2 regions of the Comamonas sp. GB3 AK4-5 genome follow, and region 2 is predicted to be linked to the other one. Evidence: riboswitches for the same ligand, from Rfam matches in the RefSeq annotation. Region 2 holds a riboswitch; the other holds the start of a gene.
The links. Region 2 has a riboswitch for FMN ahead of ACA027_RS05105 (6,7-dimethyl-8-ribityllumazine synthase). Riboswitches for the same ligand answer to the same signal wherever they lie in the genome.

Region 1: it holds a riboswitch for FMN, as region 2 does, so the genes downstream of both, ribB (3,4-dihydroxy-2-butanone-4-phosphate synthase) here and ACA027_RS05105 (6,7-dimethyl-8-ribityllumazine synthase) in region 2, are expected to answer to the same signal.

The regions. Positions count from the first base shown of each region.
Region 1 covers NZ_CP166730.1:1,607,115-1,622,499, reverse strand. Annotated here, with positions in the region: gene ACA027_RS07215 (substrate-binding domain-containing protein) at 1-405, opposite strand, end outside; gene ACA027_RS07210 (ABC transporter permease) at 969-1,994, opposite strand; gene ACA027_RS07205 (sugar ABC transporter ATP-binding protein) at 1,897-3,483, opposite strand; gene ACA027_RS07200 (ROK family protein) at 3,480-4,691, opposite strand; gene ACA027_RS07195 (DMT family transporter) at 5,388-6,275, shown strand; gene ACA027_RS07190 (PLP-dependent aminotransferase family protein) at 6,574-8,007, shown strand; gene ccoG (cytochrome c oxidase accessory protein CcoG) at 8,335-9,801, opposite strand; gene ACA027_RS07180 (DUF5610 domain-containing protein) at 10,143-10,772, shown strand; gene ACA027_RS07175 (YbhB/YbcL family Raf kinase inhibitor-like protein) at 11,044-11,676, shown strand; gene ACA027_RS07170 (helix-turn-helix transcriptional regulator) at 11,680-12,576, shown strand; gene ribB (3,4-dihydroxy-2-butanone-4-phosphate synthase) at 12,643-13,344, opposite strand; FMN riboswitch at 13,449-13,617, opposite strand; gene ACA027_RS07160 (putative quinol monooxygenase) at 13,714-14,004, opposite strand; gene ACA027_RS07155 (MarR family winged helix-turn-helix transcriptional regulator) at 14,115-14,633, opposite strand; gene ACA027_RS07150 (JmjC domain-containing protein) at 14,762-15,385, opposite strand, start outside.
Region 2 covers NZ_CP166730.1:1,150,530-1,165,914, reverse strand. Annotated here, with positions in the region: gene ACA027_RS05125 (DNA translocase FtsK) at 1-1,476, opposite strand, end outside; gene trxB (thioredoxin-disulfide reductase) at 1,757-2,707, shown strand; gene rpmB (50S ribosomal protein L28) at 3,106-3,339, shown strand; gene rpmG (50S ribosomal protein L33) at 3,360-3,530, shown strand; FMN riboswitch at 3,674-3,827, shown strand; gene ACA027_RS05105 (6,7-dimethyl-8-ribityllumazine synthase) at 3,956-4,477, shown strand; gene ACA027_RS05100 (hypothetical protein) at 4,635-5,111, opposite strand; gene ACA027_RS05095 (IS1182 family transposase) at 5,271-6,716, shown strand; gene ACA027_RS05090 (PLP-dependent aminotransferase family protein) at 6,942-8,471, opposite strand; gene ACA027_RS05085 (hypothetical protein) at 8,681-9,028, shown strand; gene ACA027_RS05080 (SOS response-associated peptidase) at 9,465-10,244, opposite strand; gene ACA027_RS05075 (RsmB/NOP family class I SAM-dependent RNA methyltransferase) at 10,468-11,739, opposite strand; gene ACA027_RS05070 (DUF1653 domain-containing protein) at 11,825-12,094, shown strand; gene ACA027_RS05065 (hypothetical protein) at 12,167-12,472, opposite strand; gene ACA027_RS05060 (hypothetical protein) at 12,816-13,454, shown strand; gene ACA027_RS05055 (cell division protein FtsI) at 13,475-14,020, shown strand; gene ACA027_RS05050 (flagellar basal body L-ring protein FlgH) at 14,063-14,761, shown strand; gene ACA027_RS05045 (chalcone isomerase family protein) at 14,848-15,385, shown strand, end outside.

The sequences.
Region 1 (15,385 bases), 460 kb from region 2:
GTTGTCGCCGGCCACATAGGCATCTTGCACGCTGGTGTCGGTCAGGCCCCGGTCCACCACCGTGATGTAGACGCCTTTGCGCTTGACCTCGGCCACCGGGCGCGTGAGCGCACCGGATTCAAAAGGAAAGATGACCAGCGCATTGATACGGTTCACCCCGGCCAGATCCTGCAACTGGTTCGCCTGCTCCGAGGCATTGGCCGAGGTCTTGATGGTGATGACCAGGTTTTTGTGTTTTTTCTCCAGCTCGGTCTTGGCCCGGTTGGCCCAGTAACCGATGCCGCCCATAAAGCTGTGCGTGGCCGCCGGAATGGAGACGCCGAGCCGGACCTCGGCCTCCGCGAGCGCGGACAGCGGAGCAATCACCGCCCACAAAAACATGGCAAGTCGTGTGGCAACCGTCATAAATGCCTCCTTGGTTGAAATGAAGTCACTGCAAAAAAACCGGTGCGCTATGGCGCAGAAAGCGGACGTGTGACCCTGGCCTGCTAGGGCGAGCCCAGCGGGGCGAGAAGCCCCCTCACCCCACCCTCTCCCCAAGGGGCGAGGGAGCAAGACCAGGGCACACCAAACTGACGCGCCACCTGCCCACGAGCGCATGGATGCCATGTACCCATCGGAGATGGCTTGGATCTCACACAACTGACGTGGCCCCAATCAGGGCCTGATGCAAAAAACTGGCGTGGGCCCATGCTAGGGCGCCGCGCAAGGGCCGCCCCGCCGCGCTCGCAGCGTCCCCCTGCCCGCATCGCCGTGCGATGCGAGAGCATGGATCCCATGTGCCCATCAGAGATGGCCTAGATCTCACACAACTGACGTGGCCCCAATCAGGGCCTGATGCAAAAAACTGGCGCGGGCCCATGCCAGGGCGCCGCGCAAGGGCCGCCCCGCCGCGCTGGTGCCGTCCCCCTCCGGCACGCAGTGCCAGAGAGGGGGAAGACGCGAAGCGGCTCAGGGGGTGTCCCATCTCACCGCCTCTGCAACAACGCGACAACGATGATGGCCACGCCCTGCACGGCCGCGTTCAGGTAGACGCTGATGATGCTGGTCAGGTTCAGGATGTTGCTGATCACCGACAGCACGATGGCGCCTATGACCGTGCCCGTCATGGTGCCGCTGCCGCCCTTGAGCGCCGTGCCGCCCACGATGACGGCGGTGATGGCCTCCAGCTCCCACAGCAGGCCCGTGGTGGGAGAGGCCGACCCCAGACGCGGCACATACAGCAGCGTGGCAATGCCCACGCAAACGCCCAGCAGCACATAGGTGGTGATCTTGACCCGCACCACATCAACGGCGGCGTAACGCGCCACCTGTTCATTCGAGCCCACGGCCTGCACATAGCGGCCATAGGGCGTGCGTCCCAAGATCACACCACCCACCAGCGCCACGAGGATGAACACCCACACCGGCACGGGAATGCCGGCGATGCTTCCGTAGTACACCGGGGCATAGACGCTCAGCAAGCTGTCATCCAAAGAGAGCGCGCCGCCATTCGACAAATAGGTCAGTACCGCGCGGAAGATGCCCAGCGTGCCCAGGGTCACGATGAAGGGCTCGACATGCCCCTTGGTGATCAAAAGGCCATGGGCCAGCCCGCACAAAGCGCCCATGACCACGGCCAGCGCGGCGCCCAGAGCCACGCTCAGCAGCGCAGAGTCCAGCCAGGGCGCGACCGCGTTGATGCACCAGATGACGCAGCCCGCAATGAGCGCGGCCATGGAGCCCACCGACAGATCGATGCCGCCCGTGGTGATGACAAAGCACATGCCCACGGCAATGATGCCGATGAAGGCCGTGCGCGACAGCACATTCAGCAGGTTCTCCAGGCTGGCGAAATCGCTGTTGAGCCAGGACCCGGCCAGGCACAGCAGCCCCAGCCCCAGCGCGGGGCCCAGCTTATGCCACTGGCGGGCAAGAGGGATCCGGTTGCTGCGGGTGCTTGTCCCGGCTGCTGGCGCAGCCTGTGTCAGGGTCGGCGACGGTTCCTGTTGCATGGCCTATCAACTCCTCTTCGGTCAGATGGTGGGCATCCAGCGTGGCCGCGCAGCGACCGGCACGCATGACCACCACGCGGTGGCACAGGCCGATCAGCTCAACCAGTTCGGAAGAAATCACGATGACGGCCAGCCCGGCGCAGGCCAGCTCGTGGATCAGAAAATAAATATCCCGCTTGGCACCCACATCGACGCCGCGTGTGGGCTCATCCAGCACGACGACCTTGGGGCATGGCTGCAGCACCTTGGCCAGTGCCAGCTTTTGCTGGTTGCCGCCCGAAAGCGCTCCTGCCTTCACATCCAGCGAACGGCTGCGGATACCGTATTGGTTGATGGCCTCCTCCAGCGCCGCCTTTTCGGAAGCGGGCTGCAACCAGGGCCTGGCGTGCTGCTGCAGCGCCATCAGCGTCAGGTTTTGCGACAGCCCCAGCTCCAGGTGCAAGCCCTTGCCTTTGCGGTCTTCGCTCAGATAACCCAGGCCGCTTTGCACGGCTTCTCTCGGATTGCGCCAGCCCTTGCCATGCAGCAGGCGCTTGCCCTGCATCACCACCTCGCCATGGGCAGGCCGCAGGCCCAGCAGGCCCTCGAACAATTCGGTACGGCCCGCGCCCACCAGCCCGGCAAAGCCCAGCACCTCCCCGGCGCGCACCGCAAACCCAGCCTCCAGGACCCGGCCCAGGACTGTGAAATCACGCACCGAGAGCATGACGGGGGCATCGTCCGGAATCACATTGCGTGGGGGGTAGAGGTCTGCAAGTTCGCGTCCCACCATCAAATGGGCCATCTGCGCACGCGTCAAGGCGCAGGTAGGGGCCCGCGCCACCAGGCAACCGTCGCGCATGACGATGACGTCGTCGGTGATGCGCTCGATCTCTTGGAGCTTGTGCGAGATGTAGACCATGGTCACCCCGTCTGCGCGCAGCCGCTCTATCAGCTGAAACAGGCGCTGGGCTTCATTGGGGGTCAGCGATGCAGTGGGCTCGTCCAGGATGAGCAGGCGCACGCGCCGCGACAGCGCCTTGGCAATCTCCACCATCTGCTTTTCGGCCACCTGCAAATCCCCCACCCGGGTCTTGGGTGACAGCTGCAGGCCGATCTGCGCCAGCGCATCGGCGGCCGCACGTTCCATGACGGCCTCGTCCAGCAGCCAGCCACGCTTGAGCTCGTGGCCCAGAAAAATATTCTGGGCAATGCTCAGGTCATCGGCCAGATTGAACTCCTGGTGGATGAGCACAATGCCCAGCGCCTCGGCATCGCGGGAGCTGGCAAAGCGCTGCGCCTGCCCGTTGACCAGCACGCTGCCGGAGGTCGCGGCTTCATAGCCCGCCAGAATTTTCATCAGCGTGGATTTGCCCGCGCCGTTTTCACCCAGAAGCCCGTGCACGCGGCCAGCGTCCAGCACAAAGCTCACCCCGCGCAGCACACGCACGGCGCCGAATGCCTTGACGACATCGACAAACTCCACGCCAAGAGATGGTGCCGCGTTCATGGGCGCAGACGCCCCGACTTGAGCAGCTCTTGCATGGCCAGCACGCCCGCACCCGTGATACCTCCCGTATCGCCCAAAGAGGTGTACTGCACATGCAGATTGCGGGTGGAAAGCGCCAGCGAGCGCTGGTAGATGCTTTGCCGCACGGCCGCGAGAAACAAGGGCCCGATGGTGACGATGCTGCCCGTCAAAAAAACATGCGAGGGGTTGAAGAAGTTGACGACCGAGGCCAGCATCTGGCCGACCAGCATGCCGGAGCGCTGGATGATGCGGTTGGCCACCACATCGCCTTCGCGGCTGGCCGCTCCCACAGCGGCCAGGTCCAGCGCCCCTTCCTTGCCGGCATGGCGCTGCAACGCCTCGCTGTCACCGCGCTCCATGGCTTCCTGGGCCAGGCGCTCCACGGCCGGACGGGCGGCCATGGCCTCCACACAGCCCACGTTGCCGCAATGGCAGCGCGGCCCGTTGATATCCACACAGATATGGCCCACATCGCCTGCCGACCCTGTGGCGCCACGGTAGATCTTGCCTTCGCAAACGATGCCGCAGCCTATGCCGGTGCCCACCTTGACGACCAAAAAATTGGAGACGCTGCGGTGCAGCTGCCGCAGCTCGCCGATGGCCCGGATGTTCATATCGTTATCGACAAACACCGGCGCGCTGAAGCTGTCGCGCATGAAGTCCCGAATGGAGAAGTCGCCCCAGCCCGGCATCAGCGGCGGGTTGACCAGCTGCGCGCTTTCCATGTTCACCGGCCCGGGAACGCCTATGCCTATGGCCAGCACATCGCTCGCCTTTTTTCCTCGGCGCTCCAGCAGCGTCAAGGCCAAGGTTCTGGCCCGCGCCAGCACCACCGTAGGGCCCTGCTGCGCATCGCGGACATCCACCTCCTCGCTGTGCAGTGCCAATATAGACATATTCGGCGTCAACACCGCGACCGACATGCTGGTCGCGCCGATATCAATGGCCAGCAGCACGCCCAAGGTGTCCGAGATACGCAGCATCTCGGCAGGCCGGCCCGTGCCGTGCAACACATGCCCCACTTCCGCCACCAGGCCCTGGGCAATCAGCGCTGCCACCACGGTGTTGGCCTTGCTCTTCGACTGTCTAAGCCGCAGGGCAAGTTCATTGCGGGATGCGGCCTTGGACCAGAACAGCGACTCCAGCACAAGTTGCTCGCCTGCGGCAAGAGAGGACCAGGAATCCAAGGGGAAGTCTCCAATATGGTTCTTTAGGCAAATATCCGCCTCGCGAGGTCGTGGCGGCAAGATCGAAGTTCGACCCAATTCAGGCCGAATTCCCGCCAGGCAATGCGCCGCAGCAGCAGCCCCTTCCGGGGCCATGGCGGCCCGCTCGGGCGAACGAGCCGCCGGACACTAGCGCCCCTTGCCCGACTCCTGCTGCAGCTTTGTCACGCAACGTAGACGCTACAAACCGTCTTCGGTACGGCAAGCTGTGTGCAGGCTGATCCGCTGTACATCCCACGGGGAACTGGGCAATACAACCGGTTTCAAAACACCGACGCTAAACCACGCCCCCTGGTCGACACGCCACTGGTCGTGCATCGCGTGCGACCAAGCAAAGCAGGCACACATCTGGGTATAGCGCCAAGTCAATGCGTGGCGCATTCCATCTGCAGCGCTCTAGCAATGCAGTGCACTGGATCGTTCTCTGGCAAGCGTGTTGTGTATTTCATGTCTGCAACTACATCGCAAAAAACGGGAAGCACGTCATGTGCGTTCCCCTTACAGTGCGTTCTTCCAAGCACACCAAACGTGTGAGATTTAGGGCGCTCTCCAAGCTGAAATTCGGCAACGCGTGGCGGATATGCAAACCCTGTTTTGCCTGGATCACATGCTTCCCCCTGCTTCTTCACAAACCCTCGTTTTTCTCCAACACCAGCCATGCCACTCGCCAGTCTGATCCGCCTGCTGCTGCTGGCCGCCCTGTGGGGCGGCAGCTATCTGTCCATGCGCATTGCCGTGCCCGCGCTGGGCGCCCTGCCCACGGCCGGCGCCCGGGTGCTGCTGGGTGCCCTGGGCCTGGCCCTGCTGGTGGGGCTGCAGCGCGTGCCCCTGCGTTTTGACGGCAAGGGCCGTGCCGCGCTGGCGCTGGGCCTGGTCAATTCCGGCGTTCCCTTTGCCATGTATGCCCTGGCCGCCCAGGTGCTGCCGGCGGGCTATAGCGCCATCCTCAACGCCATGACGCCGCTGATGGGTGTGCTGCTGGGCAGCCTGTTCTTTGGCGAGCGCGCCACGGCCAGCAAGCTGCTGGGACTGTGCATGGGCCTGGCCGGCGTGGCCGTGCTGATGCGCACCGGCCCGCTGCCGCTGGATGCGGCCGCACTCTGGGCCGTGGCCGCCTGCCTGGTGGCCACGCTGTGCTATGGGCTGGCGGGCTATCTGACCCAGCGCTGGATAGGCCAGCGCGGCGGTCTGGACAGCCGCCTGGTGGCCCTGGGCAGCCAGTGCGGCGCCGTGGCCATGCTGCTGCCGCTGGCTGCCGGCTCGCTGTGGCTGCAGCCTTTGCCGCTGGCCGCGCTGACGCCCACCGTGGCCATCGCCTTGCTGGCCCTGGGCCTGCTGTGCACGGCCTGGGCCTATGTGCTGTATTTCCGCTTGATTGCCGATGTGGGCGCGCTGAAGGCGCTGACCGTGACCTTTTTGATCCCGCTGTTTGGCGTGCTCTGGGGTTGGCTGCTGCTGGGCGAGGCCGTGGGCTGGGCCCATGTGGCCGGCGGCGGGCTGATCGCGTTGGCGCTGTGGTTGGTTCTCAGACCAAGCACCCCCTGAGGCGCTTTGCGCCTTCACCCCTCTTTAGGCGCTGCGCGCCGGAGGGGGACGGCACCAGCGCGGCGGGGCGGCCCTTGCGCGGTGCCCTGGCATGGGTCGCGCCAGTTTTTGCGTGCAGCGACCTGATGAAACGCCTGTATTGCGCGAAGTTACCCCTTGGGCACGGGGATGTCCCAAACATGAACATGACCTGGCGCAGAAGCATTGCACAAACCAAGGCATGAACAACGCGGTCGGGGGATGGCTCCGACGCTTGCGCTACAGTTTGCGCCCTGTGTCCTCTGCCTCCTCCTCACCCCTGAACCGCTACCAGCAACTGGCGGCGGAGATTGAAGCCTCCATACGCGACGGTGTGCTGCGCCCGGGCGATCGCCTGCCCTCGGTGCGCCAAAGCTGTGCCCAGCGCCAGGTCAGCCCGTCCACCGTGTTCCAGGCCTATTACCTGCTGGAAGCGCGTGGGCTGATCCGTGCGCGTGAGCGCTCGGGTTACTTTGTGGCCCAGGGCGGGCGCTTGGCGCCACCGGAGCCCGAAGCCCTGTCCCAGCCCGACAACGCATCGGTGCAGGTGGATGTGACGGAGCGCGTGTTTTCCGTGCTGCAGGCCAGCTTGCAGCAGGGCACGGTGCCGCTGGGCAGCGCCTTTCCCGGGCCGCAATGGTTTCCCTGGCACCGGCTGGCACGCGCTATGGTGGCCAGCACCCGGCAATCGGCCGAAGACCGGCCGGCACTGGATGACCTCACCCCCGGCCACCTGGGCCTGCGCCGCCAGATTGCACGGCGCTATCTGGCCGATGGCATGCCGCTGGCCGTGGATGACCTGGTCATCACCAATGGCGCGCTGGAGGCGCTAAACCTGTGCCTGGCCGCCGTCACCCGCCCCGGTGGCGCGGTGGTGGTGGAATCGCCCTGTTTTTACGCGGCCCTGCAGGCGCTGGAGCGCCTGGGCCTGCATGCCATCGAGGTGCCCACCCACCCGCGCGATGGCCTGGACCTGCAGGCGCTGGAGGCTGCCATCGCCCAATACCAGCCCCAGGCCGTGTGGCTGATGACCAATTTCCAGAACCCGCTGGGCAGCCTGATGCCCGCAACCCACAAGCAGGCCCTGGTAGAGCTGGTCACACGCCACCGCCTGCCCCTGGTCGAGGACGATGTGTATGGCGAGCTGTACTTTGCCCCCCAACGCCCCCTGCCCGCCAAGGCCTGGGACCGCGAGGGCTGGGTGCTGCACTGCAGCTCGTTTTCCAAATGCCTGGCGCCGGGCTGGCGCATAGGCTGGGCCGCAGCCGGGCGCTTTACCGCCGCCGTGGCACGCCACAAGCTCACCACCTCCATTGGCAGCAACGCCCCGGCCCAGGCCGCCCTGGCCCAGTACCTGGAAGGTGTGGGCTACGACAAGCATTTGCGCCATCTGCGCCACGGCCTGGCACTGCAGCGCGACCGCATGGCCGAGGCCATTGCCCGCCACTTCCCCGCCGGCACCCGCGCCACCCGGCCAGAAGGCGGCTATTTTCTGTGGCTGGAGCTGCCCGCAGGCTGCGACGCCTGGGCCCTGTACCAGCGCGCGCTGCAGCAGGGCATCAGCCTGGCGCCCGGCGCCATGTTCAGCGCCAGCCCGGCTTTTGCCCATTGCCTGCGGTTGAACTATGGGATGGCGTGGAGCCCCGCCATAGACACTGCGCTCCAACAACTGGGGCAGTGGTGCTGTGAGATGACAGCACCCGCCTCGGCCTGAAAAAATTCACCACGGAATTGCGAGGCGGAGTGCCGGCAGGAGCGGGCCTAGGCAGTGCAGCGGGCGCAGAACGGCACCCCACAACGGCCAGACAGTGCTTCAGGCGCGGCGCGTGCCCGCAGACAGTATGCGTATACGGCAAGGGCAGGCAACAAAGCCTCAAGCGCTGTATGGCCGCCTTCAAACGAGCTGCCCATGAAGCCGCAAGGCTTCTCAGAAGAAGGAAATAAAAAAAACGGTCTGACTAAGCAGACCGTAAAGGATGGCAGCGGAAAGCTGCCAGCAACACAAGGGATACAGGAGCCTTAAACAGGCGCCTTTGTTGGGCTAGCGCGGCACCAGGAAGGTGGTCTTGGCGGCCACTTGCAGGGCCACATCGCCCTCGGCCTGGACATGGATGTGCACGGTATGCGAGCCGGCCGCCGCCACGCCATAGGGCGCCTGCAGGCGAACCACCACCCAGCGGTCCTGGGCAGCGTCCAGCCCCACATCGGTGTCGGAGGCCACACGTATGCCCTCCAGTCCGCTGGCACTCAGGCGAAAACGCTGGGGCTGCTCGGTGGCGTTGGCAATCTGCACGCGGTAGATGTTCTCGATCTGGCCGCCGGCCACGATGCGTGACAGCGTGCCCCGGTCGCGCACCACGTCCACCTGCAGCGGCGTGCGCTGGTAGAGGCTGACCACCATGGCCACGCTGATGGCCACCAGGCCCGTGGCATACAGCAGCACACGGGGGCGGGCAATGCGCCGCCAGGTCTGGGCCGCACGCCAGCCGCCGGCCAGGGCTTTTTGCGTGGTCAGGCGAATCAGACCACGCGGGTACTGCATCTTGTCCATCACGTTGTTGCAGGCGTCGATGCACAGACCGCAGCCTATGCACTCGTACTGCAGGCCGTTGCGGATATCAATGCCCACGGGGCAGACCTGCACGCACAGCCCGCAGTCGATGCAGTCGCCCAGGCCCTGGGCATGGTGGTCCACCCCCTTGGCGCGCGGGGCACGGCCTTTTTCGCCTTCACCGCGGGCGCTGTCGTAGCTGACCACCAGGGTGTCGCTGTCCATCATGGCGCTTTGAAAACGCGCATAAGGGCACATGTATTTGCAGACCTGCTCGCGCAAAAAACCGGCGTTGCCATAGGTGGCCGTGGCGTAGAACAGCGCCCAGAACATCTGCCAGGGGCCGACAAAGCTGGCCAGGTCCACCACCAGCGTGCGGATGGGCACAAAGTAGCCCACAAAGGTCACGCCGGTCCACAGCGCCACCAGCACCCACAGCAAATGCTTGCTGCCGCGCTTGAGGATTTTCTCGGCCGTCCAGCCGCTGCCATCCAGGCGCAGGCGGGCGCTACGGTCGCCTTCGGTGCGGCGCTCAATCCACATGAACAGCTCGGTATAGACGGTCTGCGGGCAGCTGAAGCCGCACCACAGCCGCCCTGCCACGGTGGTGAACAGGAACAGCGCCAGCGCGCTGATGATCAACAGCACCGCCAGGTAGATGAAGTCCTGGGGCACCAGCAACCAGCCAAAGATGTAGAAACGCCGCTGCTCCAGATCGAAGAGCAGGGCCTGGCGGCCGTGGATCTGCATCCAGGGCACGCCGTAGAAAAACAGCTGCGTGATCCACACCAGCGCCCAGCGCCAGTGCGCAAAGCGCCCGGTCACCGAGCGGGGCTGGACCTTCTGGCGCTTTTCGTAGAAGGACTCGCCTTCGGGCTCGGCCACATGGATGGGAATGGTTTTACGGGCAGCCGCCTTGCCGGAGGCATTGCGGGAGGAGTCGTGGGACGGTTTCATCGGGAGGTCAACACAGTCGTAGCTCTGAGGCCATGGAATGCAGCCGACTATGCGACGCCCGCCACTTCTTGCACAGAATCAGATAGGGGGCAGAAAGACCATATCAGATGAAATATTTTTACCAAGCACCAGATCAGTCACTGCAAAACAAGAGCTGGCTATGCTTTCTGCACAACGGTTTCAGGCAGTTTTATATCCACAACGCAGTGCCATCTTGCAGCAACTGCTCTCATTTTTATTTACGGCGGAGCGGCCTCAAGTTCTTTCCTCCGCTGCCGATAAGCACGATAAGCAGCCCTGCAAGCTGCACCGCAAAACATCCATCACCACAGGAGGAGACCATGGTCAGCACCACCAGCAGCCTTGCCGCACCCAATGTGTCCACAGCCAGCGCCAAGCCCGCCAGCAGCGAGCTGGAACAGGCCCAACGCAGCGCCGCCGCCAGCCGCGAAGGCCAGCGCACCCAGCGCAATGCGCAAATCCTGCAGGCGTCGATGGATGTGTCCATCTCGGCCGGCAACCAAAGCATGACGCTGCTCTACCGCGCCGCGGTGGACAAGCTCAACGAGGTGCTGGCCCCCGAGCTGGGCGAAGACGCCATCGCCAAGGCCCAGCAGCAGGACCAAAGCAGCGAAGCCGTGGCCGGGCGCATCGTCTCCCTGTCCACCGCCCTGTTCGACCGCTACGCCGCCAGATACCCGAACAAAGACCCCGAGACCCTGCTGCAGGACTTTGTGGCCACCATACGCAGCGGCTTTGAGCAAGGCTATGGCGAGGCCAAGGACATCCTGCAAGGCCTGGGCGTCTGGGGCGAGGCCGACAGCCCCGTGCGCAGCGCCGTGGAACGCACCTACAGCCTGGTGCACAAGGGCTTTGACGACTTTCTGCAGCAAAGGCTGGCGGCCCTGAAGGCGCCGCAGGACAGCGCCGGCGACACCGAAGGCAGCTCCGCCAAGACCGCAACGGCTTGAGCGCCGCTTCAACGCCCAAGCCCATGCCCCCAAGGGGCAGGCAAGCACCAAGGCTCCACAAGGGGCCTTTTCTCATTGCGGCGGTCTTGCTCCCATCGGCCTCACCCTCAAAACCCACCACAGGCAGTCAAGTTGAGTGCATAGGGCAAAACATTGACTGGATTTGCCAACTTCCAAAATCCATGCGCCCCTAGAATTTTGGGCAATGTGCTGGCTTGCGCCACACAGCCCATTCCCCCATGTTCCCCCCACACAGAGGTCAGAACTTCACATGCAACTCAGCAGCCACAGCTTCCAGGACGGCCAGGCGATTCCCGGCGAATTTGCCTTCGCCGTGCCCGATGCTTCCTCCCATATTGCGCTGTCATCCAACCGCAATCCCCACCTGGCATGGAGCGGTGCGCCTGCGGGCACCCAGTCATTTGTCATCGTCTGCCATGACCCCGACGTGCCCAGCCGCGGCGATGACGTGAACCAGGAAGGCCGCGTCGTGCCTGCCGATCTGCCACGCGTCGACTTCTTTCACTGGCTGCTGCTCGACATTCCCGCCAGCACCACCCAGATCGAGGCCGGCGCGCATTCGAGCGGAGTGACACCCTCTGGCAAACCCGGCCCAAGCACCGGCCAGGGTCTGCGCCACGGCATCAACGACTACACCGCCTGGTTTGCGGGCGATGCACAGATGCAGGGCGAATACTATGGCTATGACGGCCCCTGCCCACCCTGGAACGACATGCTGGTGCACCGCTACATTTTCACGGTCTACGCGCTGGCCACTCCCACGCTGGCCGTAGAAGGCCCGCTGACAGGCCCCCGTGTGCGGGCCGCACTGGCCGCTGCCCCTGTGCTGGGACAAGCCAGCTTGACCGGCCTGTATCGCCTCAACCCCTCCCTACCTCTTTGAGCGGTGAGCAGGCCCAGCACCATCACCGCATTACCGCAGCAAAGCGCCCAGGCCCCGGCAGGGGCCGGCGCCCACTGGTTGCTGCCCTCTGCGGCGCCGGTGCTGCGGCAGGGCCTGTGCGCTCTGGCCCAGCCCTGCCTGGCACAGGCCCAGCACACGCCACGGTTTCTGTTTCACGACGCCACCGTGCTGCTGGTTGCAGCGGGACGGCTCGATGTCGACGCTGGCGTCAGCCAGCTTTCGGTGGATGCGCCCACATCGCTGCTGCTGATCGAGCCAGGGACATGTGCCGATCTGCAAAAAACACCGGGTGGCGCCGAGCAACGCTTTCGCTCGGTTTTCCTGACGCTCTCCAGCACACTGCTGGAGGCATTCCACCAGGCACATCAGCAGACGCATGGCGCACGCACACAGAACAGCAGCCAGCCCGTGCCCTATCAGCAGCCCCTGCTGGATGATGAGCTGGCGTCCACATTCCGGCGGGTGGTCGACAGCGTGAACATCCAGCGTGTGAGCGATGCACGCCTGCAGCACCGGCTCATGGATTTCCTCCTGCTGCTCGCCGAGCGCGGCCATGGCTTTCAAGATGCCAGACAACGCGGCACTGCGGGGCGCTTGCGCACCTTGATGGGGGAAGCACCCGAGCAGCGCTGGACAGCACATGCCGCAGGGCAGGCCCTTGCCATGAGCGAAGCCACATTGCGACGCCGCCTTGCCGGCGAGGGCGTGCGCTTTGAGCACTTGCTGGCCGACATCCGCATGCACCACGCCATGATGCTGCTCCAGACCACTGCCTGGAGCATTCCCCGCATTGCACAGGCCTGCGGCTACCAATCCCGTGCGCGCTTCGCCGAGCGATTCCGCACACGCTTTGGCTACCTGCCCTCCGCCGTCCGCTGACACCTGGGCAGCAACGCATAGGCCGGTGGTCGCAACATGCAGGCATAGCAGGCCACCACGGTGACTTTAGGCCGCCCACACCGACTGCGCCTGCGGCGTCTGCTGGCAATACACCACCAGATCGGCAATGGCCAGCAACGGCAGCCCATGGGCGCAGGCATAGTCCAGCACCTGTTGGCCACGCGTCATGCTGCCATCAGGGTTCATCAGCTCGCACAACACCCCCATGGGCCGCAGACCGGCCAGCGCGGCCAGGCAGACCGAGCCTTCGGTATGCCCCTGGCGCGCCAGCACGCCACCCGGGTGGGCACGCAGGGGGAACACATGACCGGGGCGCACCAGATCTTCGGGCTTGGCGTCCGGGGCAATGGCGGCCTGTATGGTGATCAGCCGGTCACGCGCGCTCACGCCGGTGCTCACGCCCTGGCGGGCCTCGATGGTGACTGTGAAGGCCGTGCTGAATGCGCTTTCGTTGTGCTGCACCATCTGCGGCAGTTGCAGCTGCTGCACAGTCGCATCGGTCAGACACAGGCAGACAATGCCGCTGCCGTCACGTATGAGCTGGGCCATGGTCTGCTCGGTCAGGCGCTCGGCCGCCAGGATCAGATCGGCCTCGTTCTCGCGGTCGTAGTCGTCCATCAGCACCACAGGCACGCCGTTGCGCACGGCCTGTAATGCGGCATGCACGCGCTCGCGCACGGCCACGACATCGGAAGAAGGCTCGGGGAATGCGGGCGGCTGGCGCTCCGCGATCGGGGTTTCAAACATGCAAACGCTCCTCAATAAAAGGTGGAGAAGACGTTTTCGGGGCACGCAGCAAGGCACGCGCGCCAGGGCAAGGCCGCAGCCCTCCCCCGCGCAGCGCGCGCTTTGCCCATCTTCTTTCATCCGGACTGTGACCGTCGGCTCTGGAGTGGTGCCAGATCTGCTGACCTCCCGGCGTGAAGCCGGGAGCGCTCGCGGGCTTGCGAGGGCCCAGCGGTGTGCACCGCAGCCTCGCCTACCGCCGGTGGGGAATTGCACCCCGCCCTGAAGACGTGTTGGCATGGGCCAACTCCGCCATTCTAGGGAGGCCAGCGCCTTGCCTGCGCGCCAGCATTTGAGGCGGATCAAGCAAGCCCGCCCCAGACGCCCCCGTTACAGCACATCCGTTGCGAAATGCTGCACCACCTCAGTCAAATCCTGGGCCAGATACGAAAGAGTGTGGGCCTGCTCGAAATGCAGCCTAAACGCAGCTTCGTCATCAAAGCGCTCCCACAGCACAAAGCGGGAAGATGTTGCGCTGTCGTGGTGCACGACAAAGATCGAGCAGCCAGGCTCCAGCAGTGTCTTTTCGGCCAGCACCTTTAAAGCCAGGCAAGCCTCATCAAGACGGGCCAGATCTTTGAGCCGCAGTTCAGCCGTTACGTAATAACCGGAGTGGAACATGGGATTCTCCTGTGGAAGATAGGTCGCCATGGCGGCGAGGCGGAAAGTACAGCAGAGATGACATGACGCGCCTTCAAATAATCAGCCAGCTACATAAATGCATAAAAAAATCAGCCCATAGCTTGCGGTTCGTTCAGCCCATCCATCTGGTTCAGCTTGCGCATCAGTTGGTTCAGCATATGGCGCTCCTCGGCATTGAAGTGGCTCATCAATCTGGCCACCCAGGCATAGTGGCTGGGCAGGGCCTGAGCCAGCATGGCATCGCCGGCCGGTGTCAGGCGCACCACGCGGGCACGCGCATCGACAGGGCCTACCTCACGGCTGCACAGGCCAGACACCACCATGCGGTCGATGATGCGCGTCATGGTCTGCGAGGTCACGGACACACCTTCTGCCAGCGCCCCCACCCCCAGGCCATCGGGATTGCGTTTGAGCAGCAACAGTACAAAGAACTGGGTTTGGGACAGCCCGCAGCTGTTGGCCAGATTGGCCTCGAAGGCGGTCAACATCTCCTGCGTGGCCGATGCCCAGACCAGCCAGGTCTGCAGGCCCTGCACATCGGTGTTGCCATAGACGGCACCGAAGCGCTCCAAGGTGTCGTAGCTGGGCAGGTCTTTGAGTTCAAACATGGGCATGGCTTTCTTGGCATTTAATGTAGCTGGCTACATATATGCCGTCAAACCCTGTAGAAGCGGAGATAAAAAGGACAGCAAAAAGGCTGCCGCAGCAGCCTTGGTGGGGTGAAGCGAGAAACCGCTTACGCGGGCACGCTATGGGCCCAGCCCGCATCCACCCAGCTGGACAGCAGCTCCAGCGCGTCGTCGCTGAACTGCTGCACCTCGCGCACCGCAAGGCGGCGGGTGTCGGCCAGCTGCTGCATCAGCTTGGCATCCTTGCCGCCGGCCAGATAGCTTTCGCCATTGATGAAGATGTGCTTGGCGTCATACAGCATGCGGGTGCGGCGGTTCAGCACCACGCCCTCGATCATGCCGAAGTCCTCGGCCGGCTCGAACCAGACATGGGGCTTGGGGTCGCTCATGTACTCGCCCAGGGCGCGCTCCAGCGCCAGCGGCTCGGCCAGGGCCTTCTTCAAGGCCTCGCGGGCAAAGTCGTAGAGGTCGGTGGGAATGGCGCCGGGGTGGCTGATGGCGGGCTGCTTGGGGTCTTTGTAGACCACTTCCTTGGGCGCCTCGTCCGGCGCATCGGACATGCGCAAAAGGATTTCACGTGCCAGCTCGTCCTGCTTGGGCGAGCGAAAGCCCACGGAATAGGTCATGCACTCGCCCTCGGCAATGCCGTCATGCGCCCACTTGGGCGGCAGGTACAGCATGTCACCGGGTTCCAGCACCCATTCCTCTTCGGGCTCGAAGTTGGTGAGGAT
Region 2 (15,385 bases):
CTTCATATCGGTCACCACCGGGCACAGCAGATGGGGAATGCCTTCGTAGACCGACATTTCCAGCATCTTGGGGTCGATCATCAGCAGACGCACATCCTTGGCCTCGGCCTTGTACAGCAGCGACAAGATCATGGCGTTGATACCCACCGACTTGCCGGAGCCGGTGGTGCCGGCCACCAGCACATGGGGCATCTTGGCCAGGTCGGCCACCACGGGCTTGCCCTCGATGTCCTTGCCCAGGCCCATGGTCAGCATGCTCTTGGCCTCGTGGTAGACCTGGGAGCCCAGCACCTCGGACAATCGAATCGACTGGCGCCGCGCATTCGGCAACTCCAGCGCCATGTAGTTCTTGCCCGGGATGGTCTCGATCACGCGCACCGACACCAGGGACAGCGAGCGCGCCAAATCCTTGCCCAGGTTCACCACCTGCGAGCCCTTGACGCCCGTGGCGGGCTCGATCTCGTAGCGGGTGACCACCGGGCCCGGCGTGGCCTGCACCACATGCACTTCCACGCCAAAGTCCTTGAGCTTTTTCTCGATCAATCGGCTGGTCATCTCCAGCGTGTCGGCGGAGACGCTTTCTTGCTTGGCAGGCGCGGCATCCAGCAGGTCCACCTGGGGCAAGGCGCTGTCGGTCATTTCCTGGAACAGCGGCTTTTGGCGCTCCTTGATCACGCGCTCGCTGGGCACGACCGGAGTCTGCACCGGGGTATTGATCTGCACCGGCTTGGGCTGGTAGGCCTCTTCGGCGCTGACATGCACCTCTTCCAGCACATCGCTGCGCTCCTTGGCTGCGCGGCGGCCCACGGCCAGGTCCTTGACCTTTTCACGGTGTTGCTGGCCGATGCGCACCAGCGCATCAATGCGCGCACCCAGGGCTTCGGCCACGCCGCCCCAGGAGAAATGGAACACCAGGCTCAGGCCCAAAATGAGCAGCATGATGCCCATCAGCCCCGAGCCGGTGAAGCCCAGCCAGCCCACGCTGGCCTTGCCCACCATATAGCCCATCACGCCACCGCCGTGGCCGGGCAGCGCGGCCTCCAGCCGGTACAGGCGCGACCATTCCAGCGCCGTGCTGGCACCCAGCAGCAGCAGCAGGCCCAGCCAGAACTGCAGCTTTTCCTGCCACAACTGGCCCACCAGGGTTTCGCCACGCATCCAGCGGCGCAGCGAGCGCCACCAGGAGAAAACAGCAGCCAGCACCGCCCACCAGACGGAGTAACCAAAGCCGAAATACGAGGTATCGGCCAGCCAGGCGCCCAATCTGCCGACCCAGTTGCGCACGACCACGCCATTGGCCTGGCCACTGGTAGACCAGGCCGCATCTTGGGGGGAGTAGGTGAACAGTGCCAGCAGCCAGAAGGTGAGCGCCAACAGCGCCACCACCAAGCACACCTCATGTCCAAAACGAACAATGCCCGCTTTCGGCGGGGCTTTGGCAGACGAGGCGTTCAAGGCATTGAAAGTAGAAGTCATATGCAAGGCGGCTAGCTTACCCCAGCGTTTCAGCGGCATCCAGGATTCCGGAGCCTGGGCAAATGCAAACAGTTGCAACAAAGCTTGCCATACCAGCAAGCAAGCTGCCTACAACAGCCCGATTCGGCACAGGGCTCTTGCCCTTTCTACAATACCTGTTTGCTCCGGTCCAGCGCAGCGTGCTGCGGCTGGCTCCGGCCCCTGCCTTTGTGGCACCGCCATTGCACCTCGCAGTTGCGGCGCATACAAAGCGCCATTTTCTTGCTTGCTGATTGCGCACATGACCTCTCCGCTCCACGCCAAAGTCCTGATCCTCGGCTCCGGCCCCGCCGGTTACACGGCTGCCGTCTATGCAGCACGTGCCAACCTCAACCCCCTCTTGATCACCGGCATGGCCCAGGGCGGCCAGCTGATGACCACCACCGAGGTGGACAACTGGCCCGCCGATGCCATGGGCGTGCAAGGCCCTGAACTGATGCAGCGCTTTCAGGAGCATGCCGAGCGCTTCAAGACCCAGATTGTGTTCGACCATATCAGCAAGGTTGATTTTTCCAAGCGCCCCTTCACCCTGACCGGTGACAGCGGCACCTACACCTGCGACTCCCTCATCCTGGCCACCGGCGCCTCGGCCAAATACCTGGGCCTGCCCTCGGAAGAAGCCTTCATGGGCCGCGGTGTTTCCGCCTGTGCCACCTGCGACGGTTTCTTCTACCGCGAGCAGCCCGTGTGCGTGGTCGGCGGCGGCAACACCGCCGTGGAGGAAGCGCTGTACCTGTCCAACATCGCCAGCAAGGTGACCCTGGTGCACCGCCGCGACAAGTTCAAGGCCGAGCCCATCCTGGTGGACAAGCTGATGGACAAGGTCAAGGAAGGCAAGATTGAGCTGAAGACCCACTTCACACTGGACGAGGTGCTGGGCGACCAAAGCGGCGTGACCGGCATCCGCCTCAAGCACACCCAGGACGGCCACACCGAAGAGATCAAGCTGCAAGGCGCCTTCATCGCCATCGGCCACCACCCGAACACCGACATCTTCCAGGGCCAGCTGGAGCTGGAAAACGGCTACATCGTCACCCAAGGCGGCTTGAAGGGTTTTGCCACCCAAACCAGCGTGCCCGGCGTGTTTGCCGCCGGCGACTGCCAGGACCATGTCTACCGCCAGGCCATCACCAGCGCCGGCACCGGCTGCATGGCAGCCCTGGACGCCCAGCGCTTTCTGGAACAGGAATAAGCATCACCTCCCGGCGCCGCCCGGGTGGTTGCTGAACTGTCGCATCCTTGCGACTGCGCCAAGGCCACATCGCTTGAAACTGGCACAGCGCAGGCCAGGCTGCCGCGCAAGGGCCGCCCCGCCGCGCTGGCAGCGTCCCCCTCCGGCGCGTAGCGCCAGAGAGGGGTGAAGGCGCGCAGCGCCTCAGGGGGTGATTCCAAGCCCCTTCAGGGGCTTTTTCATTTCCTGGCTATAATCCCTGGCTTTGCTGGATGTGGGACGTCTGTACCAACAGATTGGGACATGGATAGCAAACGGGTTACCGCCACCCATTCAAACTGGCGAGGTGAGGTTGTCGGCACAACCCTGCACAGCAGGGGCTCAGAGCCGGCGGCCGATTCAACTATCGGAGTGTCCCAATGGCACGCGTATGTGAAGTTACGGGCAAGAAGCCCATGGTGGGCAACAACGTTTCCCACGCCAACAACAAGACCAAGCGTCGTTTCCTGCCCAACCTGCAGTACCGCCGTTTCTGGGTGGAAAGCGAAAACCGTTGGGTGCGCCTGCGCGTTTCCAGCGCTGCTCTGCGCCTGATCGACAAGAACGGTATCGACTCCGTGCTCGCAGACATGCGCGCCCGTGGCCAAGCTTAATTTCCTGAAGGAGAAACACCATGGCTGCTAAAGGCGGACGCGAAAAGATCAAGCTGGCTTCCACTGCTGGTACCGGTCACTTCTACACCACGACCAAGAACAAGAAGACGATGCCTGAAAAGATGTCGATCATGAAGTTCGACCCCAAGGCTCGCAAGCACGTCGAGTACAAGGAAGCCAAGCTGAAGTAATTCGGCCTGATTCCCCAAAAAACCGCCACCGGCCCCGGCCCTGGCGGTTTTTTGTTGCCCGCGTCCGCAGCAGGCTCTTACCGAGGTGACAGTGGATGGCGCCGGCAGCGTCCTACAATGTCCACGTTGCCCACCAAGGGCGACAACGTTCTCAGGGCGGGGTGAAACTCCCCACCGGCGGTATGCAGCCTAGGCTGCGAGCCCGCGAGCGCTTGCCAGGCACAGCCCCGGCAAGGTCAGCAGATCTGGTGCGATGCCAGAGCCGACGGTCACAGTCCGGATGAAAGAGTAACGTGAAGACCTGTCCCCCAGCCTGGGGCGGCAGCGCATGGGTGCGGCATGGCCGCGCCATGTGCAACCGTCTCTGGCTGCGCTGCCTTCGCGCGCCCTGATTCATTTGTTCCACGTCTTTCCAGACCAACACCATGAATCAGATTTCGGTTTCCCTCCCCACCACCAGCGCGGCCAACCCTGCACTGGCCCAGGCCCGCATCGCCATCATCAGCGCCAACTGGCACAGCGACGTGGTCCACCAGGCCCGCGACGCCGCCGCACGCCGCCTGACCGAGCTGGGCGCTGCCCCGGCACGCATTCACCAGATCGATGTGCCCGGCGCCTTTGAAATCCCGCTGATGGCGCAAAAGCTGGCCCAGTCCGGCCAGTTCGATGCGGTCATTGGCTGCGCCGTGATCGTCAACGGCGGCATCTACCACCACGAGTTTGTCTCCACCGCCGTGGTCGACGGCCTGATGCGCGTGCAGCTCGACACCGGCGTGCCCGTGTTCTCCGTGGCGCTGACACCCTACAACTTCCAGCATGGCGAACTGGTGGACTTCTTCCGCCAGCACTTCATCCAAAAAGGCGAGGAAGCCGCCCATGCCTGCGCCCAGACCCTGGCCCAGCATGCGGCCATTGATGCGCTGCTGGAGCAGGCTGTGACGGCTTGATTTGAGAGTGTTTTAGGCTTCTGGCGCTTGCTGCAGGCGCTGAGGCAGCTATCAAATAAGGAATCCCCGCGGGCTGTTTGGCTTGGCGGGGATTTTTATTGACTAAACGTTGGATGGCGGCCTTCGGCCAGGAGCTGCCGGTCACCTACTGTGCAGGCTAGTGCCACTCTTCATCAGTCAGTCGTTTCAATTCATCAACTGCAGCACGAAAAGCAGCCTTGTCAAATACAGCCTTTTGGCTGGGCATTTCCCATGCAACTGAAACAACGATGCCATTGCGCACATCCGTAGCGCGACCGATTCTTAGCCATGACACTGTTTGAGTATCAACCTGTTGCTCTACCACAGCAACAGTGCAGCTCATGTCCATATCGTCTGGACAAATCAATACTGGCACTATCGTTGATGAACTTTCATCTTTGGGTTCCAAGAGATACCAAGCATTCTGTAAATCGGATTCATCAACCAGCCACCCTTGAGCAGGGACAAGTGTGTCAGTTGAATCAGTCCCCAGAGCATCGGAGGAAATTACCCCTTTAGCCCACATCTCAAGCGGTGTTCCATCAATCAAAAGGACAGGATGCGGAGCTTTTGCACAGAGTGACCTATGCATTCCAGCGTCAATTGTGTTCATACTTGGGGCACATCAATTTTTAGAAATCCGACGAAAGTCGCGGACGCATGCTAACGCAGCAAGCTGAAAGACAGCTCTGGGTCGAGGCTGTGTGAAAACGCTTGGCCGCTCACGCTTCAAAATTTAAAATCACAGCACCCGGTTTTAGCGAGGTGACCCATGAAGCGATTCATTGAAGGCCAGGCCCGCGAGCAAGTGACCTTGCTGCCCGAGTGTCTCGATGACTTTGTGGGTGTAGACAATCCCGTGCGCATTGTCGATGCGTTCGTTGAAGAACTGGACTTGTGTTCGATGGGCTTTGATGGGGCAACACCTGCAGCCACAGGTCGCCCGGCTTATCACCCTGCGGTACTGCTCAAGGTCTACATCTACGGGTATCTCAACCGCATCCAATCCAGCCGCTGCCTGGAGCGTGAAGCGCAGCGCAATGTGGAGCTCATGTGGCTCACTGGCCGTTTGTCACCTGACTTCAAAACAATCGCTGATTTCCGTCGAGATAACGGCGCAGGCATCCGCAATGTATGCCGCCGGTTCGTAGTGCTGTGTCGTGATCTGAAGCTGTTTACCAAGGCTCTGGTAGCGATTGATGGCAGCAAGTTCAAAGCCGTCAACACTCGTGACAAGAACTTCACCTTGGGCAAGATTGACAAGCGCCAACAGCAGATCGAAGAAAGCATTCAGCGCTACCTGGCAGATCTGGATACAGCAGATCGCACGCAGCCTGCGGAGCTTGAGGCGCGGACCACCCGACTCCAAGACAAGATAGCCTTGCTGCGCAAACAAATGCAGGCACTCGATGAGGTGAAGGAACAACTCAAAGAGCAGCCGGACAAGCAGCTATCAACAACAGACCCAGATGCCAGATCCATGGCCACCAGTGGCCGAGGCTCTGGCATGGTGGCCTATAACGTTCAGGTAGCGGTAGATGCCAAACATCATCTGATCGTCGCCCATGAAGTGATCAATCAAGGCCATGACAGAAGTGCTCTTGCTTCCATGGCACTGGCTGCACGCAAGGCCATGGGCAAACGCAAGCTGCAAGCCATTGCGGACCGTGGCTATTACAGTGGTGAGCAGATCAAAGCATGCGAAGACACTGGTGTAGCAGCCATTCTTCCCAAGCCCAATACATCTGGTGCGCGTGCCAAAGGCCGCTTCGATCGCTCAGACTTCATCTACATCCAGAAAGATGACGAATACCAGTGCCCCGCAGGACAGCGGGCCATCTACCGCTTCACCCGCGAGGAGGCAGGTCTGCAAATGCGACGCTACTGGAGCAGCGCTTGCAAACAATGCCCAATCAAATCCCAGTGCACGCCCAGCGATTACCGCCGCATCAGTCGATGGGAGCACGAAGACGTCGTGGAGCGAGCGCAGCAGCGTTTGGACCAAATGCCTGACGCCATGATGGTGAGAAGGCGGACGGTGGAGCATGTGTTCGGCACGCTCAAGCATTGGATGGGGTACACGCACTTCCTAACCAGGCGGCTGCCGAATGTGAGCACCGAGATGAGCTTGAATGTGCTGGCCTACAACCTTAAGCGAGTGCTTGGAATTCTTGGGTTCGCAAGAACCATGGCTGCAATGCGTCTGGTAGGCAGGTGAGCCCTTTTAAAGGGTGAAATTGGAGTCAGAAACGGCGTTGGATGCCCGATTGGGAGGGGACAGGTCGTTCTTGAGGGAAAAAATCTTCAACACCACGAAATGCAAGAGCTTGTTGACCCATTGGCTGAGATGCCGGTGAAGTTTTTGAGTTTCCACACAGCCTCGGTCGAAAGCCAACACTCCCACTTTCCAAACAGCCCATAAAAATAAGCACAGTCTTCAAAACTAAGCCCTCACCAACACCAACTCCGGCCCCGCAGCCCGCAGCTGCTCATGCATCAGTGCCCCCAGCGTCTGATAGGCCTGCTCCACCGCCGAGGTAAAAGGCAGGCCGCAACTCAGGCGAATAAAGTTTTCATAGCGCCCGGTATTGGAGAACATGGGCCCGGGCGCGATGCGCACGCCGCGCGCCAGGGCCTCGTCGTACAGGGCCATGGTGGAGATAGCGGGCGGCAGTTCCACCCACAGGCTGAGCCCTCCGCGCGGCAGGCTGAAGCGGCTGCCCACGGGAAAGTAGCGCGCCACGGCCTGGGCGGCCTGCTCGCGCTGCACCTGCAGCTGGGCACGCATGCGGCGTAGATGGCGCTCGTAGGCGGGAGAGTCCACGCTGCGCGCGGCCAGCAGTTGTGACCAGCTTTGCATATTGCGGGTGCGCGAGAACTTGAGCATTTGCAGCCGCGCATGCCAGCGGCCCCCGCTCATCCAGCCCTGGCGCAGGCCGGGGGCAAAGCTTTTGCTGAGCGAGACGCAGTAAATCACGCAGCCCTTGTCACCCGGCTGGTCCCAGGCCTTGGCCGGGCGTGCGGGCTGGGGGGTGTCCATGAACTCGCGGTAGATATCGTCCTCGATCAGCGCCAGCCCATGCTCGGCGCACAGCTGCACCAGGCGCTGCTTGTGGGCATCAGGCATGACGCTGCCCAGGGGCATTTGCAGATGCGGCACCACCACCACGGCCTTGAGGCGGGGCTCGTTGCGGGCGGCGAGCTCCAGCGCCTCCAGCGAGATGCCCGTGTGCGGGCTGCTGGGGATTTCCAGCGCGCGCAGGCCCTGGGCCTCGATGGCCTGCAAGATGCCGAAGAAGGTGGGCGACTCCACCGCGATCACATCGCCGGGCTGGGCCACGGCGTCCAGCGCCAGGTTCACCGCCTCGGAGTTGCCATGGGTGGCACTGACCTCGTCGGGCGCCAGGGTCAGGCCAAAGCGCAGCGCATGGTGGGCCATGGCCTGCTGGAACTCGGAGTGGGTGGTCGGCGCAGATGGGCCATAGACCAGCACATCGGGCTGCTCCTTGAGCAGGCGCACGGCCAGCTTGTTCAGCGCCGTGCCATCGAACAGGCTGGGGGCAGGCATGGCACTGCCCAGGTCCACCACCAGCGGGCCGGCCAGGCGGGCTTTTTCCAGAATCACCGAGATGCGCTCGTTGATGCCGGCAAACAGCTGGGGGTCAGGCTGCAGCGGCAGATGCATATCGGGCTCGCGTGCGGCGGGCACGGCAGCCAGTGTGCGGGGCGCACAGACAAAATAGCCCACGCGCTCGCGCACCTCGACGGCACCCTGGGCCTCCAGCCAGCGCAACACCTGCAGCGCCGTGGACAGGCTGACCTGGTGGCGCTGGCGCAGCTCGCGCACCGAAGGCATTTGCATGCCGGGGCGCAGGCTGCCGCTGGCAATGGCCTGTTCATACACCTGGGCCAGTTGGCGGTACAGCGGTAACTCCGAGGACGAAGGCGGGGGCGAGGCAGTGGAGCGGGGCATGGGCAGATCAGCCAGAAGATGGACCAGGCAGGACCCCATGATGCCGCAGGCGCGGCCCGCTCAACAGATACAGAACGACATGCCCGCATGCGGAACAGGGCGCCTGTTTCGCTGCTGTTCTGCTTTTCTGTTCCGCAGGCTGTGCCTGTTGCAAACAGGGCGCGATTTTTATGCTGGAGGCCTTGCAACACCACTTTGAAAGAACGCCCATGTCTACCGCCGCCACTGCACAACCACAGCGGATTGATCCGCGCACCACGCCTGTGCTGTGCCTGCCACCAGGCTGGCGTTTGCTGTGCCTGGAAGGCCGTGTGGGCGTGCGCAGCGGCCCGCTCGTATGGGGTCAGGTACTGCTGGCCCAGCAGCGCGAGCTGGCCTGCGGCCAGCTTATCGAAGGTGGCCACGACGGCATGCCGGTGTGGCTGCATCTGCACAGCCTGGATAGCAATCCCGTGCAGCTGCAGCTGCTGGAGCCTGCGCCGCAGCCCAGTTGGGTGGCAGGTCTCTACGCAGCGGTGCGCAGGCTGCTGGGGCGGCAACAGCCTGCTGCGGCCTGAGTCGTTCGGGTTCTGCTTTTGCTTGTGCCAAGGGACACAGCGGCCTGCTGCAAACCGGCCCTCACCCCGACCCTCTCCCGCAAGCGGGAGAGGGCGCAAGACAAGGGGCCTGCCCCCATCCCTGCCTTCCCCCGAAGGGGAAGGAGCAACACCGGGCGGTTGTGCGATCCAGGGCCGCTGCCCCCGTATTGCCCCTCGCCCCTCGGGGAGAGGGTGGGGGTGAGGGGCTGTCCCCAGGTATTCACATGCTGGTCTAGGCCAACAGGCTCTCGGCAGCTGTTCAATAGAAAATCTTTGGAGGACCAGCTGCAGCCACTGCTGCAAACCTTCCTTCACCCCTGCCCTCTCCTGCAAAGGGAAGAGGGAGCGAGACAAGGGGACGATTTGCTTTGTTTGCTATAGCGCTCAAGAAAACGCGGCGCTTCCCCAGCAATGTTCAATCAAACAAGCCCTTGGGCTTTTTGTCCTTTTTGTTTTCCACCGGATTGGCCAGCATCCAGTTGGCCGGGTAGGCGCGCATGAATTCGCGGGCTTTTTCCTGGCGGGCGGTGAGCCAGGCGTCATAAGTGCCTTCCCCCAGGATGGCGGGCATACGCTTTTCGCTGCCCGGGTGCTGGTAGCGGCGCATCAAGGCGTGGCTGTTGGCGTTGATGGTGAGCATGGCGTAGCTCATCAACTCGGCGCCGGTTTCCGGGTCTTGCCAGCGTGACCACACACCCGCCACGCCCATGGGCTCGCCATCCACGCGGGCAATGCGCGTGGGGATGGGCTTGCCGCCAGCGCGCAAGTCATCCTCATAAAAGGCCTGAATGGGGATGATGCAGCGCTGCCCCGCCAGCCAGGCATCGCGAAAAGCCTGGGTGGTGGACACGCTTTCGTTGCGCGCCTCGATCAGCTTGAGCGAGCGCAAACGGGCGTCAGATGCCGACTTGACCCAGGCCGGCACCAGCCCCCACTGCGCCGTCACCCATTCGCGCTCCACCGGGGGCGCGGCTTTTTTGCCACCGCTCTCGGCCGTCACTTCAGCCCCGGCATCCGCAACCACCACAGGTGCGGCAGGCACCGCCGTCTCGGGCGCTGGCTGCGCCTTGGCGCGGATAAAGCCGCTGATGCGACGGGGACGCATCTGGCGCTCGGCCGGCAGCTCGAGCGGGGTGACTTTGAAGAAGCTCGTCCAGAGGTCGAGCTGGGCCAGGTTTTCGTATTGGAAACTCATGCGGAGGATGGTAGAGGGTGCAGGGGCGAGAAGGCGTGGAAGTTGAATGCAGGCCGGAGCGGGCCTGAACAGTGCAGCGGGCACAAAAGCACAACCACAACGGCCAGACAGCGCTTGAGGCGCGACGCGCGCCCGCTGACAGTACTTGCGTACGGCAAGGGCACGCAACAAAGCATCAAGCGCTGCATGGCCGCCTCACAACAAGGCAGCAACCAAGCATTTTTTACTTACGTTCCCAGACGGCGGCGAAGAAGCCGTCGGTTTGGTGAGCATGGGGCCACAGGCGCACATATTGCGTGCCGGTTTCGCCACCAGCACACAGGCTATTCGCCTGCTCCACCTTGAGCTTTTCCAGGGTTTCACCGGCATCCAGCGGCACAAAGTCGGGATGGGCCTGTTGAAAGGCCTCGGCAATGCGCTCGTTTTCTTCGGGCAGCACGGAGCAGGTGGCATAGACCAGGCGGCCGCCGCTTTTCACCATACGGGCAGCGCTGCTCAGGATGGACAGCTGTTTTTCGGTCAGCTCGGCCACGGCCTGCATGTCCTGGCGCCACTTCAGATCGGGGTTGCGGCGCAAGGTGCCCAGGCCGGAGCAAGGGGCGTCGACCAGCACGCGGTCAATCTTGCCGGCCAGGCGTTTGACGCGCTCATCGCGCTCATGGGCCAGGGCGGCGGGGTGGACGTTGGACAGGCCGCTGCGCGCCAGGCGGGGCTTGAGGGCTTCGAGGCGGTGGCTGGACACGTCAAACGCGTACAGGCGGCCGGTGTTGCGCATGGAGGCGCCAATGGCCAGGGTCTTGCCACCGGCACCGGCACAAAAATCCACCACCATTTCGCCGCGCTTGGCATCCAGCAGCAGGGCCAGCAGCTGCGAGCCTTCGTCCTGCACCTCGATACGGCCCTTTTGGAAGGCCTCCAGCCGGGTCAGCGCGGGCTTTTCGTCCACACGCAGGCCCCAGGGGGAATACGGTGTGGCGACGGCCTTGATGCCGGCCTGGGCCAGTTCTTTTTGCACGGCATCGCGCTTGGCCAGCAAGGCGTTGACGCGCAGATCCAGCGGTGCGGATTCCAGCATGCTGGCGGCCAGGGCTTCAAACTGATCGCCCACCTGGGCCTGTAGTGCATCGGCCATCCATTGCGGCAGATTGTGGCGGTGCTGGGCCATCAGCTCTTCGGGCTTGACCGCGTCGCAGTCGTCGACCCACTGGATTTCCTGCGGGTTCAGCGCGCTTTTCAAAAAGCTGCGCGGGCCGTGAAAGCCCAGAATGGCCAGGCGCCGTTCCTTGGGACCGCTGCCGGAACGGGCCAAGGACTCGAACAGGGTTTTCTTGCGCAGCACGGTGTAGGCCGTCTCGGCCAGCGTGGCGCGCTCGCGCGGGCCCAGGTTGCGGTGATCGCGGAAATAGCGGGACACCACGGCGTCGGCCGGGTGTTGAAATTGCAAGGTCAGCTTGACCAGTTCGGCGCAAGCGTCCAGAAGGGCTTTGGGATGCATAGCCTGCATTGTCCCATTGCCCCGATTCCCAAGCAGCGCGCTGGTTGCTGGGGCAGGCCTTCCCCCTGCTCTACCATCTGCAGCCATGACCTCTTCAGACACCCTCGACACGCTCACCCCGCTGCCCCAGATTCCCGCCGGCTATTACCGCCACTACAAAGGCCAGCATTACCAGGTGCTGGAAGTTGCCCGCCACAGCGAGACGCTGGAGGCTCTGGTGGTATACCGCCCCTTATATGGCGAAGGCGCGCTGTGGGTGCGCCCTGCCGCCATGTTTACCGAGACCGTAGAGGTGAATGGCGTGGCGCAGCCGCGTTTTGCCTGGGTGGGAGCGCAGCGCCCGGAGTCAATTTGATAAAAACCCGGCGCTAATGCCCGCCATACAAGCGCTAGCAGCTCACTTTAAAAGAGCAATCAGCAGGCCGTCTCAGGCAAAAAAATCCACCAGCTTGCCCAGGCTTTGCACCCCCTGGCTGGTGTAAGACGCCACGGCGCGCCCAGCAGCGGTGGAGGTGTCCACCACCTCGGACACACCCGACACCACGCCATCCACCAGTGCCGAGGTCATCTCTTCCAACATGCCGCTGGCCAGGCTGCCCAGGCCACCGGACTGGGTGGCATAGACCGTCCCGACCACGGCCCCGGCCACATCTCCCAGCGAACGTTTGGACTGCAAGGCATCGCCCAGATGGCTGATGCCGCGCACGGATTGAATGGCCTGCAGAGGGTTCATGCTGCTTTCATTGGTTTTTAAGCTCCATGGATTCTTTTTATCACGACTTTCCGCTTATGGAATATCGTTTCATTCAATAGATACAAATCAAAAGAATATCCAGAGCGAAAGCTTGGTCCCGCTGCGAGGCAGAGCGCTGGCGCTTGTATTGCATTGGTGACTCTATTTTTTCCACATCGCTACAAAATGCACGCAAAAGCAGATCTCAGCGCTTTTCTTTCGTATCCATATTGTTGATTGCATGCATGCGCTTTGTAAGTTGTCCGGATTAACGCCTTTTATTCCATTTATTTAGCTGTGGCCTGAAATCCTAGTATTCGCTCACCTCTTCAAGGAGTTTGCAATGAGCGACATCACATCGGTTTCAAGCACCACCACCCGTTCGCTGACCACACCGCTGCCCGCGCAAACCCGCAGCACCAGCAGCACCACCCAGGACCAGGCCGATACGTCGAGCATGGTCAGCGCCATTTGCACCTTCAGCGCCGAAAGCCTGGCCCTGCTCGGGGAAGCAATGGAAGACGCGGCATCCGGCATCGGCGACCTGCTGAGTGACGGCGTGGACAGCACCTCCGAAATGCTCGGCACTGCTGCGGATTCCGTGGGCGACGCCGCCGAGGCCGTGCTGGACGCCATAGGCAGCGGTGCAGAGGCGGTCATGGAGGCTCTGGAAGACGGTTCCGACACGGTGGTGGACAGCCTGGCGAGCGGTGCAGACAGCGTGATGGATGCACTGGAAACCGGCAGTGACACCGTGATGGACACCCTGGAGAGCAGCGCAGACAGCGTCATGGATGCCCTCGAGACGGGAACGGACGCCGTTGTGGACACCGTGGCAAGCGGCACAGAGGCGGTGATGGGCGCTCTAGAAAGCGGTGCGGACACCGTGGTCGATGCCGTGAGCACCGGCGCCAAGGGCGTAGCCACCTATCTGGCGCTGGGCGCCACCACGGTGCGCTCCATGCTGAGCGAGATCGTCTGATGCCCCGCAAGGAGACGAGCATGCGCCCCCCCTCTTTCCTCCGGCTCTGCACCCTGAGCATGGCGGCCTGCACCCTGCAAACAGGCTGCTCCATCATCACTCCCATGCCGCTGTGGGAGCTGGTCAAGGCCGCAGGTGGACTGGCCAGTACCGCCGTGTCGTCTGCGGCGCCCGAGGCCCGCAACACCCTCTACCACCTGCGCAGCGTGCCCAGCGATGTGTGCATTGAGTTCAACCCCCAGAACCAGGTGCCGGATCTGGTGCCCGTCTTGCAGGCCGAGCTGCAGTCGCACGGCGTCAGCAGCAAGGTCTACGACAACCCGCCCGCAGCCCGGCTGTGCAACATCTGGCTGGAATACACGGCCTACTTCGACTGGGGCGTCACACCGCTTACGGGCGAGCTGCGCCCCTATATGAGCTCGGCGCAGCTGGCCCTGCGCTCGAAAAGCGGCGAGCTGCTCTCGTCCAGCCAGTTCCAGCTCGACATCCATCTGGCCAAAGGCAAATGGAGCGACACCCGCACCAAGCTCAGCCCCGTGGTGGCGGCCCTGGTGACCGGTTACTGAAACCCCGCTCTGCGTCCTCTTTCTTGCGTCCAGGAGCCCTCCATGCACTCTCTTCCCCGCCCTTTTTTGCTGGCAGCTGCCACCCTGTGTGCCCATCTGCTGACCGGCTGCAGCACTTCCGAGCCCAGCATCGTCACGGCCCCGGTTGCCGTGACCGCCCCGCCGCGTCTGGCAGCCATTGAGCGCGTGAACACCGGCAGCCTCTTTCGGGCCAGCACCTTCAACGCCCCCTTTGGTGGACGCGCCAAGCCCCGCCATGTGGGCGACAGCCTGAAGGTCGACATTGCGGAATCCATGAACGCCAGCAGCACGGCCAAGACCGATGCCAGCCGCGAGAACGAAATCATCAACAAGGGGCCGGGCAGCAACTCCGGCACCGGGTTTCTGGGCTCGATGCTGAATCTGGACGCCACGGCCTCGGGCAGTGACTCCTTCAAGGGCGATGGCAGCACCAGCAACAGCACCAGCTTCACCGGGCAGATCGCGGTGTCGGTCATCAATGTGTTGCCCAACGGCCATTTGGTGGTGGCGGGCGAGCGCAGCACGGCCATGAATGGCGACGTCAAGACGCTGCGCTTTTCCGGCATCGTCGACCCGCGCGACCTGCGACCGGAAAACATCGTGGGCTCGGCCGATGTCATCAACGCCAGGCTGGAGGTCGCCGGCCGCGGCGACACCTCGGAGGCCGGTCAACGCAGCTGGCTGCAACGGGTGCTCACCAACAGCCTGGCCATCTGGTGAACCCCGCGCCCTTGCTTTCTTCTTTCCCCGGCCACCTTTTTTTGCAGCAAGGCCGGTTGCTGCCATCACCTTGCAAGGAGCAAGCCATGTACCTTCCCTACCAACGCGCCCTGGCGCTCGCATCCTGCGTAGCCACCTGTTTCCCGGGCCTGGCGCGCGCCACCGAGACCGATGGCACCGTCACCGGAAACTCGGTGCAAGTGGCAGGCCAGCACCTGCTGCTCAATGGCGCCGGCGTCAGCACACGCCTGATGTTCAAGATATACACCGTCAGCCTCTATCTGCGCGACCAACGTCGCACCACCGAGGCCGTACTCCAAAGCGATGGGCCGCGCCGCCTGGTGATCCGGCTGATGCGCGATATCTCCTCACAAGAGTTCAAAGCGGGCGTGCTGGAAAAACTGTCCAAAGACCTGGCACACACGGACACCCATGTGCTGGAGCAAATGGAAGGACTCAGCCAGGCCATTGCGCGCCTGCCCACCGGCCTGCGCCGCGGCGACTTGCTGACGCTGGACTGGATTCCAGGCACCGGCACGGTGATCGAACACAACCAGCGCCGGGTGATACAGCCCATACAGGAGATTGCCTTCTACAACGCCTTGCTCAATATCTGGCTGGGCG